DNA from 2 places in the Bowdeniella massiliensis genome. Region 1 is predicted to be linked to the other one. Evidence: riboswitches for the same ligand, from Rfam matches in the RefSeq annotation. Region 1 holds a riboswitch; the other holds the start of a gene.
The links. A riboswitch is a leader RNA that binds a small molecule or an ion and turns the genes downstream of it on or off. The one in region 1 is predicted to bind S-adenosylmethionine.
Positions count from the first base shown of each region.

Region 1 (4,180 bases):
TCATCTGCACGAGCTGGACGATGAGAACGATGATGACGACGGTCGCGATCATCGTGTCGGTCTGGTAGCGCTGGTAGCCGTAGTTGTAGGCAAGGGTGCCAAGCCCGCCGCCGCCGAGGACGCCCGCGATCGCGGAGTAGCCGACGATCGTGATGATGAGGACCGTAATGCCCTGGACGATTCCGGGCAGGGCTTCTCGTACCTGCACACCGAACATCACCTGGCGGCCGGTGGCGCCCATCATCGTGGCCGCCTCGACCTTGCCCGGATCGACGGCAAGGACGCTCGTTTCGACGAGGCGCGCGAAGAACGGGATTGCCGCGACCGCAAGGGGCAGCACGGCTGACGTCCACCCGATCGCCGAGCCCATGACAAAGCGCGTGAAGGGGATGAGCGCAATCATCAGGATGATGAAGGGAATCGAACGCCCGACGTTGACGATCGCCCCGAGGACCGAGTTGACGGTCCGGTTGGCAAGGACGCCACGCTTGGAGGTGGCGACGAGCAGCAGGCCGAGCGGCAACCCGAGCAGGACCGTGATGAGTGAGCTGAGGCCCGTCATGTAGAGGGTCTCCAGCGTCGCGGGCCACAGCCGGCGCGAGATCGCGGGGTTATCGAACCAGGTCGGCTTGTCCGTAGCGAGCAGCCGAGTGGCGATATCGGCGAGGGCCGGGGTGTGGCTGGCGCTGACGGCAGCGGCGTATCCAAGAATGCTCACAGCTCGACCTCCACTCCGTTCTCGCGGCGGATCTGCACCGCATGGCCTTCGCGCCACAGCGCGTCGCGCGCCTCACCGGCGACGTCGGGCGGGACGGATACCGCGAGGCGTCCCACCTGCGCGGAGCCGATGGTCTCGAAGGTTCCGGCCGCGATATCGCCGCCGAGATTCGCAACGGCCGAGAGCACGCGCGCGCCCGTAGGCTCGCCAGGGTGGGAGGTGAACATGACGTCCAAGATGGTGTAGCCATCGAGGTAGCCGTCGTCGGGGATCGACGGCGGCGGTACCAGGGCGCGTGCCAGTCGGCTCGTCTTATCGGAGATGATCTCCTCGAGCGTGCCGGTTTCCGCGACCTCGCCGGCGCTCAGCAGCGTCACCGAGTCGCAGATCTCGCGCACGACGCTCATCTCGTGGGTGACGATGACGATCGTGACGCCGAGCTGATCGCACACCTCGCGCAACAACTGCAGGATCGAAGTCGTCGTCTCGGTATCGAGCGCGGAGGTCGGCTCATCGGCCAGGAGCACCGGCGGGCGGGTCGCAAGGGCTCGCGCAATGCCGACGCGCTGCTTCTGCCCGCCCGAGAGCTGGGAGGGATAGGAATCTCCCCTGCCGGTCAGGCCGACGATCTCCAGGAGTTCGGCTACGCGCTTAGCAATATCGCCCTTCGGAGTGCGCATGATTTGAAGCGGGTAGGCGATGTTCTTCGCGGCGGTGCGCTGGTCGAACAGGTTGACGTGCTGGAAGACCATTCCGATACGGCGGCGCAGCGCGCGCCGGGAGCGGGCGTGGGCGGCGGATACTTCAACATCGTCGACGACGACGCGGCCCGAAGTGGGGGTGACGAGCCCGGTCAGGCAGCCGACGAGCGTCGACTTTCCCGCGCCAGAAGGACCTACGATGCCGTGAATGGTGCCGCGTGCGACGCTCAACGTCACGTCGTGCAGGGCTGTCACGGAGCCGTAGGTCTTACCAACTGACTCGAGGGTTATCACCGGGTGTGCCTCCATCGGTCCCGGCGGTAGCACCCTCGCCCGTAATGGGGGGTTGCTGCAGCGTCATCGAGCCGGGTCTCTCAGCTGCTCTGGATGGTTCCGACGCTAGCTTAAACGAAACTTCGCGCTGCGTGCGACCATGGTGTGAGAATTGAGTCATGAATCTCAGCGAGCTACCCCGCGTCCCCGACATTCTCGACGGCTATATTTCGCGACAATTTCGCGTAACAGAAGCCCCCTCGATGCCGCGTGCGACGACGGCCACGCTGGTCCACCATGCGGAACTCCTGCCTGATGCGCAGCGAGCGATTCTCTACCTGCCGGGCTATTCCGACTATTTCTTCCAAACCGAGCACGCGACGGCGTGGCGCGAGCGCGGGTTTGAATTCTTCGCACTCGACATGCGAGCCCAGGGCCGCAACCTCCTGCCCGACCCGCAAAGCGGGGAGGTTCCACTGCCGGAATACCTGCCCGACCTGCGCATCCGGCACGAAGACATCGCGCTCGCGATGCGCGCGCTACGCGAGCGCTACGACCAGATCGCGATCCTCGGCCACTCCACGGGCGGCTTGCAGGCCGTCATGTACGCCTACCTCTCCTCCCCCGCCGCGCACCCCACGCGCTCGCGCGGGCTGCCGGATCGCACGCGCCACCCGCTCGCGCCCGACGCGTTGATCCTCAATTCGCCATGGTTCGGCCTCAACGCCAATCCCCTCACGCGCCTCGCCGCGCCGCTCGGCGTCGCTGCCCTCGCTCGCATTGCGCCGACCCAGCAGGTAGCGACCCTCGACCCGGCATACACGCATGACCTCATCGAGTATGACTCCGGGCGCTGGGGCATCGACCCGATGCTGAAACCGATCGACGGCTTCCCCATGCGGGCGGCGACGCTCGCCTCGGTGTGCTCCGCCCAGCGCCGCCTCGCGCGTGGTCTTCACCTCGATATCGCGACCCTCATTTGCCACTCCGCACGCTCGGGCAATAACTCCCACCCCACCGCCGACGAAGTGGCGACAAGCGACGTCGTGCTCGACGTTGCGGACATGACCGGTCGCGCGATGTGCGTAGGCGTGAACGCCCAGACATACGCCATCGAGGACGGGAAGCACGATCTCGCGCTCTCGGGGCCCGCGGCGCGCGAGACCTACCTGCGGCGCATCACCGACTTCGCCGATCTGACGCTCTTTAGGGCGTGAGCATCCCGGCCGCGATGAGCTCCGCGGCGACGTCCTCGATGAAATCTTCGATCGCTTGCCGCCCCGCGACGGGACCGCCCGCGAGATAGGAATCCGTGCCGAGGAGCATCGCGCTAGGCGTCGCAAGGCGCATTGCCCGCGCCGTCCTGCCTGCCGGATCGCGCACGACGGTCACGGCGGCGCCCGCGCGCTCGGCGGCCGCGTCATCGTCGTCAGCGACGAGCGCGACGACCTCGACGACGTCATCGAGCCGTTCGCGGTAGTGCGCGAGGCGATCGGTGACCTCCTCGCACGCGTGGCATGCCGAGGTTATGTTCACGAGGACGACGGCGTGCTCGGTCGCGAGGTAGGGTAGCGCGACGATCTCGCCGTCGGCACGTTGCACATCGAGCACGGGAACGGCCGAGCGCACATAGTCGTTGCGGCGCGCCTGAAGCTCGGCTTCGGCCTGCCGATAGGCCTCCTGCACGCCCTCATCGCGCGCGCCGGAGCGCTCGCCGGCCAGGTAGCCCCACGCCGCCAGCAGCCCGGCCGCGGCGACGGCGACGCTCGCCGCAAAGCCCACCGGGTGCGCCGCGGCGTAATCCCACGGCCCGACGCGCATCAGGTGCGCGGCAAGCGCCAGGCCCGCGAGCGCCAACAGTCCGAGGTTGCGAGCCACGGTCGCGTACGACATGGGAGCCGAGGACTCGCCAAAGCAGTGGCAGGGCGTGCCGCGTCCCGAGGCGACGGCCGCGGTCACGAGCAGCGTGAAGATGATCAGCAGGGCGAGCAGGCCCGCGGCCGCAGCGACGCCGAAGGCTGCGGGCAGCAGCAACGCGATCGCAAGGCCGAGCTCCACGATCGGCAGGGCGCGCACCGCCCACGGCTTCGCGAGCGCGCGCGGCACGCCGAGCCGCCGCCACGTCGCGATATCGCGCCCGATGCCGGGCGAATGACGCAGCTTGCCAACGCCGCTGCCAATGAAGGCAGCGGCGAGAAGAATCGTTGCAACAGTGAGGGCCACGCTTGCAGATTACAAGATCTGCGTGAGCATCTCGCGCGCCGTTTGCCGCACATCGCGTCCCTCGGACAGCGCCGAGACGGCCGAGCCATCGACGACGGCGACGATGAGCTGAGGCGAGACGTCGATCCCGACGTGGCACAGCACCCGCGCGATGGCGTCATCGAGCTGCTCACGCCCGGCCGCATAGGCGGTTGCCACCGGTGCGGTGCGGGCGGCCTCCAGCAGCTGGAGGTAGTGGTTTTCGAGGCTGTCGGTCGGCGGCAGG
Region 1 covers NZ_JALIQR010000001.1:66,001-70,180, reverse strand. Annotated here, with positions in the region: gene MUN85_RS00470 (methionine ABC transporter permease) at 1-718, opposite strand, end outside; gene MUN85_RS00465 (methionine ABC transporter ATP-binding protein) at 715-1,713, opposite strand; SAM riboswitch class I at 1,722-1,813, opposite strand; gene MUN85_RS00460 (alpha/beta hydrolase) at 1,872-2,909, shown strand; gene MUN85_RS00455 (MauE/DoxX family redox-associated membrane protein) at 2,899-3,915, opposite strand; gene MUN85_RS00450 (TetR/AcrR family transcriptional regulator) at 3,925-4,180, opposite strand, start outside.

Region 2 (4,180 bases), on a different contig from region 1:
AGCGGCACTACGCCCTTGTCGATCTGGATGCTCTCGGCCTCGCACAGGTGGTTGAGGTAGGCGGAGAGTTGCTCGGGCGGAACCAGGCGGAAGGGGTAGTGATGCGTGCGCGAGCGAATCGTGCCGATGACCTTTTCCGGCTCGGTCGTCGCGAAGATGAACTTCACATGCGCGGGCGGCTCTTCAACGATCTTCAGCAGAGCGTTAAACCCCTGCGGCGTGACCATGTGGGCCTCATCGAGGATGAAGATTTTGAACCGATCCCGCGCGGGAGCAAAGGCGGCGCGCTCGCGCAGGTCGCGGGCATCATCGACGCCATTGTGGGAGGCCGCGTCAATCTCAACGACGTCTAGCGAACCGCTGCCGCCGCGGGCGAGATCCACACACGACGGGCATGTCCCGCATGGAGTGTCCGTCGGGCCTTCGGCGCAGTTCAGGCAGCGCGCAAAGATTCGCGCCGACGTTGTTTTACCGCAGCCGCGCGGCCCCGAAAACAAGTAGGCGTGAGAGATTCGGTCAGCCCGCAATGCCGCGGTCAGCGGTTCGGTGACATGCTCTTGCCCGATCACTTCAGCAAAGGTCTCGGGTCGATAGCGGCGATACAGGGCGGTACTCACCCTTGAAGCATAGGGCGAAGGACGGACATCGTCAGCCCGGTCAAGCAGCCTGGGGATAGCAAGGACCCCCACGCACCCGCCAGAGCTCACTTACCCTTGCTGCATTCCTGCCCTGGGGGAGTTGGGTGAGATAACGTCACGTGGGGGCCACCGACTACTGTAACCGATAGTTGCGGTCATCGTCACGTCGGCAAAGCTGCGCCAGATTCGACGCTGGCCCACAAAGCCGCTAATATTACTGATTGCACATCATCGATGTGTCCATCCAGGAGGATTCGCCTAGTGGCCTATGGCGCACGCTTGGAAAGCGTGTTGGGTGCAAGCCCTCGGGGGTTCGAATCCCCCATCCTCCGCCACATTTTTCGCGATGATTATGCGAAAAACACGCCCTGCTAGTAGCCCGCCTACCGGCAGGGTTTCGTGCATTTATCGGTCATAGCAGCAAGGACACGACCTAGCGAACCTCGGGCCGGAAGAAGTCCATCGGAACATCGAGCTGCTTGGCGTGGTCCCAAGGTTGCGCCCAGCCCCCGATCTCGATCAGCCCATCCAGCAGATGAGCGGTAAAGCCCCAGATAAAGAGGTCATCGACGACGAAGGCGGGACCTTTATAGCCGTGCATGAGGGTCGCGGTCGCACGATGATCGGGATCGGCGAGCTGGGAGATGTGAAGCTGGTGGACACTCGCGACCTCGCCGGTGTCCTTGGCATAAAGCTCGCCCGGCTCCCCCACCGTGCCAACGACGGGCGTGACGGCAAAATCCGAGCCACCGGTCCGGTGGTCCGCGAGATGCCCGAGGACCCGCACCCGCTCGGGGGCGAGGTCCACTTCCTCGTGGGCTTCGCGCAACGCCGCTTCAATCGCATTCTCGCCGGCTTCGATGGATCCACCGGGAAGCGCGACTTGGCCCGGGTGGGATCGTAGCGCCGCGGCGCGGCGCACCATGATGATGACCGGATCCTCCTCGTGGCTGAGGGCGGCAAGGACTGCGGCCGTCCGCAGTTTGCGGCCATCGTCGGTCACAGCGAGGGGCCGCTCGGCACTCGGAACGGAGGCGAGGTGGGTGCGAAGCCGCTCTTCCCAGGCAAACGTCGAGCTCATAGGCTCACCCTAGCGTCCATCATGCGGACGGCAGGGGGTGATGGGAGCAAGCGCTCGTTAGGTTGGCGGGACATCTATCCAGAGCAGCCGAGAGTCCTGGCTCGATAACGCTGCAGCAACCCGCCGCCCATGCGGCCCCGGTGCTAACGCCAGGTGCGATGGAGGTTTTGTCCATGACACGAATGCTCGCCGCGGTGTGAGACCGCAGTTACCCCGGCACTGCTCGGGGTACGACGCCCCACCCCATCCCGTAGCCACGGCAGATTTCTGCCCAACTTCGGCCTGCCGTTGGCGTCCTACCGTGAGGACTATTCATGTCTACCGCTACTACTGTTGATACCCCTGCGATCGCGTCCACCCCGCAACTCAAGTCGATCCGCGCCCGCGGCACCTGGACCGGAGCGCTCCGCACCGATGTTGAGGTCGGCTCGTTTTCCTTTACGACGGGCGAGCCCGTCGCGCTCGGCGGAGATAATTCCGCCCCCACCCCGATGGATTACGTCGTCGGTGGATTCCTGGGCTGCCTGACAGTGCTCATTGAGCTCGTAGCCCGCGAGCGCGGCATCGATATCGCCGTCATCCGCCACACGGCGACGGCCAAGCTCGACCGTCGCGGCTTTGCCGGGCTTGCTGACGTCAGCCCGTCATTCACCTCGCTCGAAGCGACGGTGTGGGTTGAGGCCACCGCGCTGACTGATGAGTTTGCTGAGCTCATTGACCAGGTAGAAAAGCGCTGCCCGGCCTACAACCTGTTCCACCAGGCCGGCTGCACGCCCGAGGTCACCTGGCTGCTCAACGGCGCTGAGGTAAGCGCGTGAGCAGCGTCGGCATCTGGACGGTGACACTCGCGCTCGGGTACACCCTCTTCCTTATTCTCGGCCCGCGTGCTCTCGCGGGCCGAGCCGGCGGCGCTGCGGACTTCTTTGTCGGCGGGCGATCCTTTTCACCGTGGACCGTGGCAGTGTGCATCACCGGCCTGTTCTCGGGCTCATCGTTTATCGCGATCCTCGAGTTGAGCTACCGCACCGGGGTTTCCGCGCTATGGTACGGCGTCGCTGAGATCACGCAGATCCTGCTCATTGCGCTACTACTCGTCGCCCCGCTGCGACAGCGCCTCGTCGTCACCGTCTCCGGGCTCATCGGCGATCGTTACGGCCGACTCGCGCGCGGCATTGCGGGCGGTATTACAGCCTTCACGTTCCCCATGTGGGCCGTGGCGACGGCAATCGCCTTCGCCTCCGCGCTGCACGTCGTGACCGGCCTGCCCGTGCACCTAACCGTCATCTTTACTGCCCTGCTGCTGTTGGCCTATCTCGCGGCCGGCGGCATGCGCTCGGTCGCGTTCGCCCAGACCTCGAACTGTGTCGCATTCGCCTTCATGCTGGGCGTGGGCGCCGTCGCGGTCCTTGGCACACCGGGGCTGCCCGCGCTCGCAGCCGCAAGCGATCAGCGGCCGGAACTGTTCTCCCTGTCCAGCGCCGGAACCGGGCTCATCGTCGCCTGGTTCGGTACGTTCATCGTCAACGTGCTGCTCGCGCAGGCGGCGTTCCAGATGTCGCTATCGTGCCGCACGCCCGCCGCTGGCCGGCAGGGGCTGATCACGGCCGCGTGGCTCGCGGTGCCGTTCATCGTGATCGGTACCCTCATCGGAATCGCGGCAGCCCTGACGCTGCCGGGCGCCTCCAACGGTCTCATTGGCGTCGCCCAATACGTCGCGTCCGCGGTGCCCGCTCCCCTGGCGGCCTTGTTCTTCCTCGGCATCTGGGCGTGCGCCCTCGGTTGGGGTGGACCGTGCCAGTTCTCCGGCGCGACGAGCCTTGGGCGCGACGTCGGACTCGCGATCCGCCCCGATGCGAGCCCCGAGCAGCTCGTGACGTGGACACGGCGATCGCTCGTCGTGCTTACCGTCGTGATGATCGCCTTTGCGTTTGCGCGTACGAGCGAATCGGCCTGGTGGAACGTGCTCGCGTGGACGTTGCGCAATGGCGCTACGCTCGCCCCCATCATCGGGGTGCTGTTCTGGCCACTCGCCACCCGCCGAGCAGCTCTTTCCGCAATGGCGGGCGGGTTCGGCGCGGGTCTCGCCTGGTACCAGCTCGGTGGTTGGCAGCCGGCGACGTTCCACCTCGGAGTCCATCCCGTGTGGATCGGAATGGGGACGAACCTCCTCATCCTGCTGGCGGTCACGCTCACCGAGCAGCGAACAGTCCTCGCGGTGACGCGCGATCACTCACTGCGACGCTCGGGAGGGATCCTCGGCTTCGCGGCGCTCAGCATCGCCGCTACCACTGCGCTCGCATTCGGGTGGCTCCACGAACGCGGCCTGCTGGGACTTGCCGCATTCAGCGCACTCGCCCTTGCGACGGCGGCCGCTACCCGGTTGCTGCGCACCGCGGAAACTCCCGCGAAGCGCGAGTTCCAGGAGGCTGGGGCGGTCGCCGCCTCCTAGCTCGGCGATGCG
Region 2 covers NZ_JALIQR010000016.1:51,231-55,410, forward strand. Annotated here, with positions in the region: gene MUN85_RS11030 (DNA polymerase III subunit gamma and tau) at 1-617, opposite strand, end outside; RNA gene ffs (signal recognition particle sRNA small type) at 675-769, opposite strand; tRNA gene MUN85_RS11040 (tRNA-Ser) at 886-973, shown strand; gene MUN85_RS11045 (NUDIX hydrolase) at 1,072-1,719, opposite strand; SAM riboswitch class I at 1,791-1,884, shown strand; gene MUN85_RS11050 (OsmC family protein) at 2,034-2,537, shown strand; gene MUN85_RS11055 (sodium:solute symporter family protein) at 2,534-4,168, shown strand.
Region 2: another riboswitch for S-adenosylmethionine. It lies ahead of MUN85_RS11050 (OsmC family protein); the one in region 1 lies ahead of MUN85_RS00465 (methionine ABC transporter ATP-binding protein).